One region of the Rhodococcus sp. FG69 genome, then DNA from elsewhere that is predicted to be linked to it. Evidence: predicted binding sites of a transcription regulator. Region 1 holds the regulator's gene; the other holds the start of a gene.

Region 1 (7,882 bases):
GGCCTCGATCCGAGCCTCGTGGTCGGGCTCGCGACGTCGTTGGGCGGACCGACGAGTCACACCGCGATCATCGCCCGTCAGTTGGGGATACCGTGCGTGGTCGCCGTCGCCGGCCTCGACGACGTGCACGAGGGAACGTCGGCGGTCGTCGACGGAATCACCGGGGACATCGTCCTCGAGCCGGACGCCGGACTTGCCGCGGACGCCGTCGACACGGCCCGCGCCGAATTGGATCGCGTGTCTCGGTGGACCGGGCCGGGTTCGACGTCCGACGGTCACGCAGTCGACATTCTCGCCAACGTCCAGGACGGAGCCGGTGCGCGAGCCGCCCGCAAGACTGCCGCCACTGGAATTGGACTGTTCCGCACCGAACTCTGCTTCCTCGACCGAGATGTCGAGCCGACCGTCGACGAGCAGGCTGAGATCTACGGGCAAGTTCTCGAGGCGTTCGACGGACACAAGGTCGTCGTGCGCACCCTCGATGCAGGATCGGACAAGCCGCTGCGGTTTGCCAATCACGCAGACGAGGCGAATCCAGCGTTGGGGATCCGCGGAATCCGAATTGCCGAGCAGGACAGAGGAATTCTGTACCGCCAACTCGACGGCATCGCCGCCGCCGCTGCAGCAACCGGGTCGTCTCCGTGGGTGATGGCGCCCATGATCGCTACCGCGGCGGAAGCCGCAGCGTTCGCCGCCGATGCGCGGGCGCGCGGTTTGAAGCCCGGGGTCATGATCGAGATTCCGGCCGCCGCGCTGCTGGCCGAGCACATCCTCGAGCATGTCGACTTCTTGTCGATCGGCACGAACGACCTTGCGCAGTACACGATGGCGGCCGACCGGATGTCCTCGCAGCTCGCATCGTTGACCGATCCCTGGCAACCGGCCGTCATAGCGCTCGTGGCCCACACTGCCAAGGCGGGCGCCGCGGCCGGAAAGCCGGTCGGAGTATGCGGAGAGGCAGCCGCTGACCCGCTGTTGGCCTGCGTGCTCGTCGGCCTCGGCGTCACCTCCCTGTCGGCGGCCTCGGCGGCAGTGGCTCATGTCGGAGCGAAGCTGTCGTCGGTGACACTGGCACAGTGCAGAGAAGCTGCCGCTGCGACCCTGAAGACGGACAGCTCGGCAGCTGCGCGCGCAGCCGCGGCCGCTGTATTGAACTGACCGCGGTAAGGATTTGACTGCGCACTAGGATCGTTTCCTTGTGAGTCGAAACTTCGGATGGACCCTGCATGGGGACGGTAGAACGCCCGCTGCGGGCGCAGTGGTTGCACCCGACGAGCGGTTGACTTGGCCGCGCACAATCGGGATCGGCATGCAGCATGTCATCGCCATGTTCGGTGCAACACTGCTCGTGCCGACGGTCACCGGGTTTCCGGTCACCACCACGTTGCTGTTCTCGGGCATCGGAACCGCGCTCTTTCTGATCATCACGCGAGGCCGAATTCCGAGCTATCTCGGATCGTCGTTCGCGTTCATCGCGCCGTTGAGCGCGGCGCAGGCAGACGGCCCGGCCGCACAGCTCGGCGCGGTGATGTCCGTCGGAATCGTGCTCGCAGCGGTGGGCTTCATCGTGAAGTTCGCCGGCGGACGGGTCATCGAAGCCGTCATGCCGCCGGTCGTCACGGGTGCAGTCGTGGTCCTCATCGGACTCAATCTGGCTCCCGCCGCAACGTCGTCGTTCGAGGCCCAGCCATTGGTTGCCGTCGTCACGTTGCTCGCGATTCTGGTGGCGACGGTCGCCGGACCCGGATTGCTCGGGCGTCTCGGAATCCTCGTCGGTGTGATCCTCGGCTGGGTCTTCGCCGCCGTGATCGGACAGATCGACCCGGCCAAGCTCGACGCGATGCGGGCGGCCTCGTGGATCGGGATTCCGGAGTTCCGCGGCCCGACGTTCGAACTGTCCGTCGTACTCATCGCATTGCCGGTGGTGATCGTCCTCGTCGCGGAGAACGTCGGTCACGTCAAGGCAGTCTCGGCGATGACCGGTAAGTCGCTCGACGACCTTGCCGGGGATGCACTCATCGCCGACGGTTTGGCCACGACGCTCGCCGGCGCCGCAGGCGGATCGGGTACGACCACCTACGCCGAGAACATCGGGGTCATGGCGGCGACCAGGGTCTACTCGACGGCCGCGTACTGGGTCGCTGCTGCGACGGCCATCGTGCTTGCTTTCTCGCCGAAGTTCGGTGCCTTGGTGTTTACGGTGCCCGACGGGGTTATCGGCGGAGCGACGCTGGTTCTCTACGGCCTGATCGGTCTGCTGGGTGTGCGTATCTGGACCGACAGCACGGTGGATTTCACCGATCCGGTGAACCTCACTGTCGTCGCTGCTGCGCTGGTGGCCGGAATCGGTGACCTGACTCTGACGATCGGTTCGGTCGAACTCGGCGGAATCGCGTGGGGTTCGGTGGGAATCCTCGTCGGGTATCCGGTGATGCGCGCCCTGAACCGTCGAACCGCTCGTTAGTTCGGTCACCGATCACGCACGGCTCGGTCATCGACCAGGCCCGCAGGACGGTCGTAGGCTTCTCCTAATGCCAGTTCTCGTACTGGACAGCATCGAAGGAGTGAAGCTAGTGGACCGCACACTGTTCGAACCGGAGCACGATCTCTTCCGTGAGTCGTACCGCAAATTCCTCGACCAGCATGTCGCTCCGAATCACGCGCGGTGGGAAGAGCAGAACATCGTCGACCGCGACGTCTGGGTCGAAGCAGGCAAGCAGGGATTCCTCGGAACCGCGGTTCCCGAGGAGTACGGCGGCGGCGGGGTCAAAGACTTCCGCTACAACGCCATCTTGACCGAAGAGACGACCCGTGGCGGGTACAGCGGAATCGGGTTCACCCTGCACAACGACGTCGTCGCGCCGTACCTCATCGACCTGACGAACGACGAGCAGAAGCAGCGATGGCTACCCGGGTTCTGCTCGGGCGAACTGATCACGGCAATTGCCATGACCGAGCCAGGCACCGGTAGCGACCTGCAGGGCATCAAGACTCGTGCGGTGCGTGACGGCGACGAATGGGTCCTCAACGGCTCCAAGACCTTCATCACCAACGGCATCAATGCCGATCTCATCATCGTCGTCGCATGCACCGACCCCGAGAAGGGCGCCCAGGGCTTCAGCCTCCTCGTCGTCGAGCGCGACATGCCCGGTTTCGAGCGAGGTCGTAATCTCGACAAGCTCGGCATGAAAGCGCAAGACACCGCCGAACTCAGCTTCACCGACGTGCGAGTTCCCGCTGCGAACCTCCTCGGTGACGAAGGCATGGGGTTCATCTACCTGATGCAGAACCTGCCGCAGGAAAGGCTGTCCATCGCGGTGGTCGCCGCCGCAGCCATGGAGTCCGCACTGGACATGACAATCCAGTACTGCCGAGACCGCAAGGCTTTCGGAAAGTCGATCGGCAAGTTCCAGAACACTCGGTTCGTCCTCGCAGAACTCGCGACCGAGACCACGGCCACCAGAATCATGGTCGACAAGTTCATCGAACTACTCAACGCCGGAACGCTCACGGTCCAGGAAGCCGCAATGGCGAAATGGTGGACTACCGAAAACCAGGTCAGGCTCATCGATCGGTGCCTGCAGTTGCACGGTGGCTACGGTTACATGAAGGAGTACCCGATTGCCAAGGCGTACATGGATTCTCGTGTGCAGACGATCTACGGTGGAACAACCGAGATCATGAAGGAAATCATCGGGCGAGGACTGGATCTGTAACTTCGATACTTCATGGAACGGCCCGCAACCCTTGTGGTTGCGGGCCGTTCGGAGTTTCAGGTCAGAGTTTGCGCATCACCGTGACGACTTTGCCGAGGATGGCGGCGTCGTTTCCTGGAATCGGTTCGAACAGTGGGTTGTGCGGCATCAGCCACACGTCGCCCTTGGTGCGCTTGAAGGTCTTCACCGTGGCTTCTCCGTCGATCATCGCGGCCACGATGTCGCCGTTGTCGGCGACGCTCTGCTGTCGGACGACCACCCAATCGCCGTCGCAGATGGCTGCCTCGATCATCGACTCGCCGACTACTTTGAGCAGGAACAACGAACCCTGCCCGACGAGCTCGCGGGGGAGTGGAAACACATCCTCGACGGCTTCCTCGGCGAGAATCGGCCCACCGGCTGCGATTCTTCCCAGCACCGGCACGAAAGTCGGCGTCGGTAGCTGATCTCCCTCCGGGGCCGAGCCTTCGGCGACAGCAGCCGCATGGTCGGCCTGAACCTCGTCGAGTCCGCGGACGTCTACCGCACGCGGCCGATTCGGATCGCGACGAAGGAATCCTTTGCGTTCCAGGGTCCGCAGCTGGTGTGCCACCGACGAGGTAGAAGTGAGACCGACCGCGTCGCCGATCTCGCGAATGCTAGGTGGATATCCACGCTCGGTGACCGACGCCCGAATGACTTCGAGGACCTTGCGCTGACGTTCGGTCAGGCCCGCATTGATATCGGTGCCTTCGCCCTCGAACGCTTTCGCGGTCGGGACAGCGGCCGGTTTGCCGGCAGGCTTGGTTGTCGACTTGGCTGTCGATTTCGCCGACCCTGACGAGGTCTCGTCCTTCATTCGTGCGTCCTCCTGCGTCGTACGCGCGTTCGACACGGTCTCGATGATGTGCAACGGCTGTTCATTCGACCGTTCGAACGCGTGGGGTGGATGTGACGTGTGGTTTCTGACACGAATCTAACCCGAAAATGCCTCGTGATCAAACATCTGTTCGATCCGTGTCGCGTTTTCTGCTGACTTTGTCGGAGTCGCGTGATAGAACTTCGAACAAGCGTTCATCGAACGCCTGATCGAATAACGGGTTCGATCGCGTTCGACACCACGGAGGTTCCGATGACTATCTTGACCGATCAGCGCCCCATGACAACCCCGCGACCCATGACAGCCCAGCGCCCCATGACAGCCCAGCGCCCCATGACAGCCCAGCGCCCCAAAACAGCCCCGCCTGTGCGCACCAGCCGCCGCGCAACGCACGAGCGTCGGCGCTACGTACGGGGCACTGCCCCGCAGGGCGGTTCCCATGGGTCCGCCGGTGTCTGCGTGGACCGGGCGCACCGCGAAGAAAAGATCTCGTGGGCCGCAATGGTGGTCGGCGTCCTGGCCACCGCGCTGGTGATTCTGGGCTTCGTCGCGGTGGCGAACCTTCGCGCGGCTTCGCTCGAGTCGGCGTCCACACCTGCTGTCACGACAATCGAACAGGGGCAGCAGCTCACTGTTCCGGCCCAGCCGTAGTCGACGTTCGTGGCGACTCAGGCGGTCGCTCCGTCGCGTCAGGCGCCTCGCTTGTCGGGCGATCGAGTTGTCTACGTGACGCTCCGAGTATCCTCGAAGCCTGCACCTCTCGGGAGTGGTCGGGAAGGGTGCGACGGCTACGACGGAGGCGCACACATGCATTGCCCGTTCTGCAGGCATCCGGACTCTCGCGTGGTGGACTCGCGCGAAGCCGACGAGGGGCAGGCCATCCGTCGACGGCGATCGTGTCCGGAATGCGGCCGCCGATTCACCACCGTCGAAACGGCGGTTCTTGCAGTCGTCAAGCGCAGCGGCGTGACGGAACCGTTCTCACGAGACAAGGTCGTCAAGGGTGTCCGGCGGGCGTGCCAGGGCCGCGACGTGGACAACGACGCGTTGAACCTTCTGTCTCAGCAGGTCGAAGATGCAGTTCGTGCGTCCGGTTCTGCGGAGATCCCTAGCCACGAGGTGGGATTGGCAATCCTCGGGCCGTTGCGGGACCTCGACGAGGTCGCCTACCTCAGATTCGCGTCCGTGTACCGATCATTCAGTTCCGCCGAAGACTTCGAGAAGGAAATCCAAGATCTTCGGGCGCACCGCGAGTCGTCGTCGGTCGACTAGTACTGGCCTGCTCAGTTCCGGCCTGCACTGTCGATGGCCTTGAGTACTCGTTTCTCCGAGACCGGGTAAGCAGTGCGAATGCTCTGGGCGAACAGCCCTACCCGCAGCTCCTCGATCATCCAGAAGATGTCGAGAACTGGTTTGGTGTGGAGCCGCGACTCCGGCAGCGATTTCAGCAACCGATCGTAGGCTTCGTACACTCGGTCCAGAACATCCATGCCTGCGTCGTCGCGGCCTGCGCTACTCGGTAACGCGTTCAGCCGCACAGACGCGGCTTTCAGATAGCGCGGAATTTCCGCCAGTCGCAGCGAGCCGAATTCGAACACGAACCCGTCGAAGACCAGCCCGGCCAGTTGCTCGCGCACATCGTCGGCAGCGTCGCCCTGCGCCGTGTCCAGTACGGCACGTAGGCCGAGTGCTTCGATCAGGATCGGTCGGACGAGGGCAAGTATTTTCGATGTGCGTTCGGTGATATCGGCATTGACGGCCTTCGACAGTGCTGCGAACTTCTCCGGTGACCGGACAGGTCCGCCGTGTGCGTCCATCGACTCGTCGGCCGCTGTGGTGCGGCAGTCCTCGAGCAAATCGTCGAGGCTGCCGTACGGATTCAGGCCGAGCGCCAGCCGCTCACGAGTCGGAATGCCGGCAATCAAGGCCTTCGTTCCTCGCGGCGCCGAGTGGAGTAGCAGCGCACGGGTGCCGTCGCGCATCGCGGCACGCTGGCTTGCTGGGGTGCTCAGGACGCGGACTGCGATGCCTCCGTTCTCCTTCACCAACGCCGGATACCCCGTCACCGTCTGTCCTCCGACGGACTTGGTGACCGTCTCGTCCAGTGTGCCGAGACTCGACGACGTCCATGCCAACGCCGGAGCACGTTCCGCGGCGCCGACCGCGCTGGCCACTTCGCGCGTGACCCTGGGCGCCAGCGCTTTTCGCAGCTCCACGAGATCCTTGGCGGACCCGAGTTGCTGTCCATCGGTGTCGACTGCAACGAAGGTCATCTTCAGGTGTGCGGGCAGTCCGTCGACGTCGAAGTCGTTCGGGTCTATTCGGCACGAGCCGAGGCGCGACAGCTCGCGCGCCAGCGCGGTCGTCACCGGTTCGGAGCGAGGCGTCATTGCTGCCAGCGCCGCCGCAGCGAAGTCCGGTGCAGGGACGACATTTCGCCGCTGCGCCTTGGGGAGCAACTTGATCAGCGTCGACACGAGTTCCGATCGCATGCCTGGGACGAGCCAATCGAAGCCGACCGGCTGAACTTGGGCGAGCAGCGCGATCGGAATCCGCGCGGTCACACCGTCGGCAGCCGCACCCGGTTCGAACTGATAGGTGAGTGGGAACTGGATGTCGCCTTGACGCCACGCGTCGGGGTAGTCGCCCCCGAGTACCGATGCGGCATCGGGGTTGACGACAGTGGCTGCGGTGAAGTCGAGCAGATCGGGCTTGGTCCGCCTGGTCTTCTTCCACCAAGTGTCGAAGTGGCGCGCCGACACGGCCTCCGCGCCGATGCGTGCGTCGTAGAAGTCGAACAGGGCGTCGTCGTCCACCACGATGTCGCGTCGTCTCGCCCGGTTCTCGAGCTCGCCGACGTCGTCGAGTAACTCGCGATTGCGGTGGAAGAATGGGTGTTGAGTCTTCCACTCGCCCTGCACGAGAGCATGTCTGATGAACAATTCACGCGAGGCCTCGGCGTCGATGGTGTGATAGTTCGCCGGCCTTCCGGTGACGAGTGGAATGCCGTAGAGGGTCACCCGTTCGTATGCCATGGCCGACTGGCGTTTGACGGACCAGTGAGGCTCCGAGTATGTGCGCTTGACCAGATGCGGTGCGAGGTGTTCCGCCCACTCCGGTTCGATTCTGGCCGCCATCCGTCCCCAGAGGCGGCCGGTCTCGACCAGTTCTGCTGCCATCACCCAACGTGGCGGCTTCTTGAAGAGTCCGGATCCAGGGAACACCGCGAAATGAGTCCCACGCGCTCCGAGGAATTCACGTTTGTCTCCTTCTCGCAGCCCGATGTGAGAGAGCAGTCCGGACAGCA
Region 2 (7,882 bases), on a different contig from region 1:
GTGATCGCCGAGTCCGGTCTTCGGGCTCTCACCCATCGAGGCATCGACGCCGCGTTGGACTTGCCCGCAGGGTCGACGTCCTACTACTTCCGCACGAAGAGTGACCTGCTGTCGGCTGTCATCTATCGCATCACCGACTACTCGCGTGTGTCGTTCGCTGGTGTGTCCGCCCAGCTCGGCCGCGATCCGGTCGACGTGACGATTCGCTACCTCGAACACCTTGTCGCAGAACGTCGCAACCAACTCCGCGCCCGGCATTCCCTTCTGATCGACCCCAGTATCGACACCGAAGCGCGGACGCGTCTCGACGGATGTCTCTTCTCGGTCGACAGCGCTGTCCAACTGTTCGGGGATCGAGCCGTCGGCGAGGGGTATGTCGCCTTGTGCGAAGGGCTCGTCCTCGCGTCGTTGGGTCGCCGGAGCGGGCACGTCGATGTGAGGGCTCCGATCGTCACGTACCTGACGGGTGCGGGGAAGCTGTAGTTCACGAGGTAGTCGGTTGCCGGTCTTAGCATCGGCCGATATGCGTCGATCAACTGTGCGCCGAATGATCCTGGTGGCTGTTTCCGGGATCGTCCTGGCCTCCTGCTCCAGCGCCTCCGAGAATCCAGTCGCGCAGGAATTCGATCTGCAAGCACACCGGGGCGGACTGGGTCTCGTCACCGAGAGCACCATCGAATCCTTCACCAATGCACTCGAACTGGGCGTCACAACGCTCGAGCTGGACACTCAGATCACCGAAGACGGCATTGCCGTCGTGACGCACGATCGTCAGGTGTCCGCGAAGAAGTGCGTCGATACGCAGAGTTTCTCGATCGGGTGACGATCCAGAGTTTCGACTGGGGTTCGCTTCAGCTCGTCCGTGACGTCGAGCCGGCGGTGCCCGTCGTCGCGATCAGCTCGTTCGGAGCATCGGCATTCTCGCCGGTGCAAGGTACCCCGCAGTGCGGCAGAGTGAGTGATCCCGATTTCGAGCTGTATGTCACTCAGAAGATGATCGACGACGCGCATGCATCGGGGATTCGCGTAATTCCTTGGACTGTCGACGATCCCAAGACCATGCACGTTCTCATCGACTGGGTGTGGATGGGCTCATCACCGACTACCCCGACCGTGCGCGTGCAGTGCTGAGCGAACGCGGGATGGCACTGCCGCAGCCCGTCACGTCAGGTTCGTGAACTCTGACTCGGTCGCACGACGTCAGGTGGCGAAAATGGTTACGAGTGAGAGTACTTGACTGCCATCATGCCCTTCGCTGATTGCGTCGAGGTCGCTCCGGTTGCTATCCGAAGTCGTAGACCACGCCCGTGAGCTTCTCGCTGGCAACCCACAGCTGATCACCCAGCGCAGCGTCCTGCGCCTTTGCTGAGATCTTCGCGGGACCGGGTGCGCCACGCGATTCGAACAGCGACTTCGGACCACTGTACGAACCCGGGCCACCACTTTCGAGTGCATACAGAGTGGGAAGTGCACCGGCTTTGGCGGATTGGGAAATGAACTTCAGTCCGATGGATGCGCCGATCGAGGCGATCTTCGAACTCCCAAGACCGTCGGGGCTGGTATACAGCGCGGTTTCGGAGATGCCCGGGTGGGCGGCGTTGCTGGTGATCGGTATACCGGCTTTGTCGAGCCGACGCTGCAGCTCCAGAGCGAACAACAGGTTTGCGAGCTTGGAGTTGGCGTACATCCGCTGCGGTTGGTAGCCCCTGGTCGCCTGCAGATCGTCGAAGTTCAATTTCGGGGCCTGCTTGTGGGCAACGGACGAGACCGTGACGACCTTCGCGTTGCCCGCAGCCCGCAGCTTCGGAAGAAGGTGACCTGTCAGAGCGAAGTGGCCGAGGTGATTGGTGCCGAACTGAAGCTCGAAGCCGTCCTTGGTCTCGGTCCGCTTCGACGGCATCATGACGCCGGCGTTGTTGATCAATACGTCTACCGCGTCGGGGGCGGACTCGGCGAACTCACGCACCGAACCGAGGTCGGCCAAGTCGAGGTGAGCGGTGTCGACGGTACCTTCGGGTACTTCGGCGGCGATCTTCTGTGCCGCGGCATTGGCTTTGTCCATGTTGCGGCACGCCAGGGTCACATGGTCGCCCTGCTTGACCAACTCGAGTGCTGTGAAGTAACCGATTCCGGTATTTCCGCCGGTGAGGAGAACACGTCGCTGCTTGTTGTCAGGCACAGCTCCGAGGGTACCGGGCCAGCTAGAGTCTGCACATGACGCGCGGCGACCGTGAGCGTGATGTGCCGGGGGAGCCGGTCGACCATTTCCCTGTAGGAACGGGCCGGCCGGCCTCGGGTGCGTTCTTCCAGGCCGGATACCGATCATTGGAAGAGTTGGCGGGCGCGTCCGAATCGGAGCTCGCGTCACTGCACGGTGTCGGACCCAAAGCACTGCGCGTCGTCAAAGCTGCATTGGAAGAGCAAGGCCTTGCCCTGACTGACTGACTGACTGGCTGGACTGTGGCTGACTTGAGTCAGAACGGCGGTGGTCGGTGCTTTTCGCGTTCGGTGACGATGGTGCGGTGTTCGATGAACTTGGCGCGGAGGTAGGTGGCGTCGGCGCGGGCTTGTGGGTCGGTGAGCCGTGCGATGTCACCGAGGCTCGGTGCTCCGCCATCGGTGCGGATGTTGAGTAGGTTGCTCCAGTTGTTGTCTTGATCGCTGATGTGCGTTTCCCACCACGTCGGTTCGTAGAGTTCTTCAGATGGCTCGGCGGACGGCGATGTCGCGGTCTCCGGGGTGAGGGTGTCGTCGGGTTGCTCTTCGTAGCCGGTGCTTGCGTCCGCTCCGCCCGCGGGGTTGGATACCGGGTTCGGGTACGGCGGTGTGGGTCGCCGGAATCGTGTTCGGTGCACGAAATCGTCGGGCACGGTGACTGTTCCGTATGACGGTGGGGTGATGCGGTGAGTTCCGGCGCCGGAGCGCCAATAGATGCCGTTGCCGTCGAGTTTCGCGCACGCCCATAGCAGTAGCGTTTTCGCATGGTGGTGATAGGGGCACAGTGGGTGCAGGTTCGCCAGGATGGTCCACCCCCCGGCCGATGGGTCGTGGTGGTCGAACGGGACGATGTGGTCTTTTGTCGCAGCGAGCAGCGGGCACACTGCAGCCCGGGAAGGTGCACGTCGAGTGCGTTGCCCGCACCAACGCCACGAGTGTTGCTGTGGGGCGGTAAGTCAATGCGCCGGGCGGTGGGCTGTTGAGACCTCCGTGTCCGTCCGGGTGTATTCCCTCGGTCAGTGTCGGGTCGGTTGCGGCAGCGGCGAGGAAATCTGCGATCGCTGCCGAGAGTGCCACTTCCTGCCCGAGTGGTGCGGACGATCTCGGTGTATCGGGGCGTGCGGATCGTCGCGCAGTCGGTGGAAGTGGTGCCGGTGGGCGGCTGCGTCCGCGCGCGATCAGCCTCTTCGCGCGGGGGTTGGTGCCGGCGCGGTCCGCTTTGGGCCTACCTCGACGCGGTACACCGCAGCCGTCCGATGCATGGCTGTCCGGTTTGCCTGCGTCACTGTCTGGTTCGTCACGGTCCGGGCCTGTTGCCGTATCGGCATCCGCTGTGCCCTCGGAACCTGCTGTGCTCTGGTTGTTTTCGTCGCTGTCCGAATCCGAGCAATCCGAGGTATCAGCTGTGTCGGTATCGGGTTTCTCGTCGTGGTCTTCTTTCTGGTAGGCCTGCGCTGCGTCCCACATGTCCGACAGAAGAGCCCGCCAGCGCGCATCGGTGGCGAGGAGACGTACCAGTTCGGGGTCCAGGACGGTGCCATCGGCGAGGGTAGCCGGGTTCTCGTTCAGCCCCAACAGCGTGTCGAGGTCGATGTGAATGTTGATCAGCGGTGCGCGGCGCGGGGCGACGAACTGCGCCGCTGTGGCCACCGGGCAGAACTCGGTCCCGCACTGGCACACCAACGATTCTTCGCGATGACACAACGCGAGCAGGGCATATCCGCGCAGTTGCTTCTTCGTCCGGGGATCGTTCGAGCAGACCGTCCCGGCGAGTTCGTCGAGAATCGCATCGCACTCGGCACCTTCGAGCATCGTCATCTTCGACACCAGCGTCGCGATCCCGTCGTTGCCTCGGCGTATATCTGCGCAGCGTTCCTCGGACACCGCCCTGTTCTGCGCCGCCGCAGATTCCTCCGGGTCATGGCTGATCCACAGTCGCCAGATGTTCTCCCTGATCGCTCTGGCGTTGCACCGCAACGCTGCCGCGAGGACATCGGCTTCGAGCGCAGACACTGTGCAGTCGCTGGCACGAACCAACGTCAACGCGATGGTGCGCACCCGTGAATAGTCGAGATCACCGGCAGTGAACGCCGCATCGACGGCGGGCAGTCGCCACGCCAACTGGTTGGCTACCGTGATCATCTCTCGCGTCACCGTCCGTGACAACGACAACGCCACGGCAGCGTCACATTCGATGCTGTGTTGTGCCCGGCCGACATTGGGTTCCATATCCCCGTGATCGGCCCCGAGTAGGTGCACATCCATCTCGGCAGCCAACCGGATCTCCGAGAGCTCGTGCACCTCGTGGACCACCACCGACGCGGCACGATTTTCCGCCCGGCGTGCAGCAGCTAGACGCGTCACCGACTCCGATGCAGCCTTGTCTGCATCGGATCGAATACGAGAAGAGCCCCCCGGCTGTGTCATAGCTCGACTGTAATCGAACTGATGTTCGAATACAACTCCAAATTGACTGTGCGGAAAGGGATTTCCGCTTGAATGAGAAACTACCTACGGTCCTGCTCACCCACATGGCTCGAGTCCTACGTGGTCACCCAGTCCCGGACTGCGGCGGCGAATTCCTCAGGCGCGTCGGACTCCACATAGGTGCGAGCGCCCGCCGGTAGTGGGTCATCTCGGCTTCGGTCGGCCTTCGTCGTCGATGGCCCGTAGGAATGAAAGCGTTGACGAGGAGGTTGAATCGCCTGCCCAAGAGGCAAATCGGGAGCCCGCCGATAATCCGCGAGAACGCCTCGAAGTGGAGAATCCCGTTGACCGGCCACGCCCATGTATTGACGAGTATCAGCCGATCGACGACGCCAGGACGTCTCTGCGCGGCGGCCATGCCGATCGGACCGCCCCAATCCTGCCCGACCAGGATGACCTCTTCGAGGCCGAGTGCGTCGAGGAACCCGGTGACCACGTCTGCGTGCTCCTCGGGCAGGTAGCGGTATCCGGGCCCCGGCGTGGACAGTCCGAAGCCCGGGTAGTCGATTGCGACACAACGGAAGTCGTCGGTGAGTGCGCTGATCACGTCCGATGCCACCCTCCGGTCAGACCCCGCGTACGTCCTCGGCCTCGCCGCCGGGGCTCTTACGTTGACCGATGCGCGTGCCCTCGGCGTGATCGAGATCGACGGCGACGAGTCGGTCGTCCGCACTGTCTTCGCGGCTTGACCAGACCATCACAAATCTCGCTTGTGGCCACACAAGAACGAACCATCTACCGCCCGAGGCCGTCGGGGACGATCGTTCAACTCCATGGTCCAGACACTGCACGCATCCAGGCAGCCGCGTTCGTCCATGCCGGGAACGGGCACGCGCGGGCCTCGGCTACTGTTCCGCAATTTCGATCGCCCCGGCCAAGTGTTCGAACACATCACCCCCAACTGGTTCGCGTCGGTGATGGGAACCGGCATCGTTGCTACCGCCGGAGCGACGCTGCCTGTGCACTTGCCTGGTCTTCATGCGTTCGCGACGGTGGTGTGGGTGATCGCGTCCACCGCGCTCGTCGCGCTGTCGGTCGCATTTCTCGTGCACTGGTTTCGTCACCGCCGGAATGCGTGCGCTGCCCTCCACGACGCGGTGATGGTGCAGTTCTACGGCGCCCCGCCGATGGCCTTGCTGACGGTCGGCGCAGGCACGATGCTGTTGGGTAAAGATCTGATCGGCACCGGAGCAGCGACAACTGTCTTCGCCGTCCTGTGGTCGGCCGGCACCGTCCTGGGGCTGATCACCAGTGTGGCGGTTCCGTACTCGATGATCACCAGGCCAGCGGACGGGCAGACGAGACCGCTTCCTGCCTGGCTGATGCCCGTCGTACCGCCTATGGTCTCCGCATCGACCGGTGCATTGTTGCTCCCGCACATCGCCGAGGGGCAGTGGCGCCTGACGATGCTCGGAGCCTGCTACGCGATGTTCGGCCTGTCTCTGCTCATCGGCATCATGACCATGACACTGATATACGGACAGCTCCTCGGCGGCGGCGCCCCGCCGGTTCAGGCGGCCCCGACGGTCTGGATCACGCTCGGTCTCATCGGCCAGTCCATCACTGCCGCAAACCTGCTCGGCACCGACGCGGCCCTGGTCTTCGTCGGCCCTGACAACGCAGTCGCCACCGGGCTCGAGGTCTTCGGCATCGTCTACGGGTTCATCATGGGCGGATTGGGCTTCCTGATGTTCTGCCTCGCGCTGGCGCTGACCGTGCATTCCGCCCGACGAGGGTTGTCCTTCTCGTTGACGTGGTGGTCGTTCACCTTCCCGGTCGGTACCTGCGTCACCGGTGCGACGGCGTTGGCGGCGGCCACTGGATCCACGGCGTTGGTCGGACTCGCCGCGCTGCTCTATGTACTCCTTCTCGCGGCCTGGGTGACGGTGGCGACCCGCACGGCGCACGGGTCGCTACGCGGCGAACTACTGGGTTAGAGTGCATTCGACCGAACCGAAGAGGAGGTGCTACCCGTGGACCGTTGTTCAAGTTGGGCGCTCCTTTTCCTTCCGGCCCGGTAGGAGAGCGCCCCAGGCGCTCGAAAGGCTGCTCGATGCCTCATCCTCGTTTTCTCCCGGCCGTCACTCGCACTCTTCGATCGGCAGGGTGCGTCTTCGCCGAATCAGAAGCCGAGCTACTCGTCGACACGTTTGTCGGTGACGAGCTCGAACACGCAGTTGCACAACGTATCCTCGGTACTCCGCTGGAGCACATTCTCGGCTGGGCCGAATTCTGCGGTCTACGAATCGTCGTCGAACCTGGAGTGTTCGTGCCGCGGAGACGAACCGAACTCCTCGTACGACTGGCTGCGACGTCGACGCCGCACACCGTCGTCGATATCTGTTGTGGTTCAGGGGCAGTCGGCGCTGCTCTCGCGCATGTGCTCGACGGCCTCGAGCTGCATGCTTCTGACATCGACACTGCGGCGGTGCGGTGTGCCCGCCGCAATGTCGAGCCTGTGGGAGGGCACGTGTACGCGGGAGATCTGTATGCGTCTCTCCCGGAGGAACTCCGAGGCCGCGTCGACGTGATCGCCGCAAACGCCCCCTATGTGCCCACCGACGCCATCGGCTCGATGCCGCCCGAAGCGCGGGACCACGAGCCGAGGGTTGCACTCGACGGTGGCGTCGACGGACTCGATGTGCAGCGCAGAGTCGCCTCCGATGCCACCCGGTGGCTGGCCCCGAACGGACGACTCCTCATCGAGACCAGCGTCCGGCAGGCCGAGCGCACCGCGCAGATCGTCGTCGCAGCAGGCTTCGACGCCGACATCGTGCACGACGACGAGCTCGACGGCACGGTAGTCATCGGGAGAGCGTGTCGCTGAGCCTCCTGCAACGGTGTAATTCTGCTGACGGAGAACACGGCCACCTCGGGGAACACCGCTGACGGCAAACAAGTTGAGTCGTCATAGCTCAACTTCATGGAGGTGTCGTCATGTCCGAACCAATCCGTCTACCCGTCCTGTTTCTGACCGACCCCGTCGTACTTCCCGGCATGGTCGTGCCGGTACAGCTGGACGAAGCTGCCCGCGCCGCCATCGATGCCGCCGGAATTTCCGCCGACTCACCGTCGGGCGGAGGCAAGTTGCTCGTCGCGCCGCGTCTCGACGATCGTTATGCCTCCTACGGTGTCATCGCGTCCGTCGTCCAGATGGGTCGTCTCGCGACGGGTGAAC

Evidence for each region. Region 1 encodes LexA, which represses DNA repair genes until DNA is damaged. Its sites were predicted from a motif close to CGAACANNTGTTCG; they were not measured.
Region 2: the regulator LexA is predicted to act here: its motif matches at 4,659-4,672, upstream of ACODSO_RS01275 (DUF222 domain-containing protein).

The regions. Positions count from the first base shown of each region.
Region 1 is NZ_JBMDIX010000027.1:74,960-82,841, reverse strand. Features, by position in the region: gene ptsP (phosphoenolpyruvate--protein phosphotransferase) at 1-1,158, shown strand, start outside; gene ACODSO_RS20030 (uracil-xanthine permease family protein) at 1,199-2,464, shown strand; gene ACODSO_RS20025 (acyl-CoA dehydrogenase family protein) at 2,574-3,716, shown strand; gene lexA (transcriptional repressor LexA) at 3,778-4,554, opposite strand; gene ACODSO_RS20015 (hypothetical protein) at 4,828-5,226, shown strand; gene nrdR (transcriptional regulator NrdR) at 5,383-5,847, shown strand; gene hrpA (ATP-dependent RNA helicase HrpA) at 5,859-7,882, opposite strand, start outside.
Region 2 is NZ_JBMDIX010000001.1:257,820-265,701, forward strand. Features, by position in the region: gene ACODSO_RS01255 (TetR/AcrR family transcriptional regulator) at 1-483, shown strand, start outside; partial or broken gene ACODSO_RS01260 (glycerophosphodiester phosphodiesterase family protein) at 524-1,178, shown strand; gene ACODSO_RS01265 (oxidoreductase) at 1,283-2,179, opposite strand; gene ACODSO_RS01270 (helix-hairpin-helix domain-containing protein) at 2,215-2,445, shown strand; gene ACODSO_RS01275 (DUF222 domain-containing protein) at 2,701-4,644, opposite strand; gene ACODSO_RS01280 (alpha/beta fold hydrolase) at 4,769-5,251, opposite strand; gene ACODSO_RS01285 (hypothetical protein) at 5,235-5,393, shown strand; gene ACODSO_RS01290 (TDT family transporter) at 5,478-6,641, shown strand; gene ACODSO_RS01295 (putative protein N(5)-glutamine methyltransferase) at 6,758-7,531, shown strand; gene lon (endopeptidase La) at 7,642-7,882, shown strand, end outside.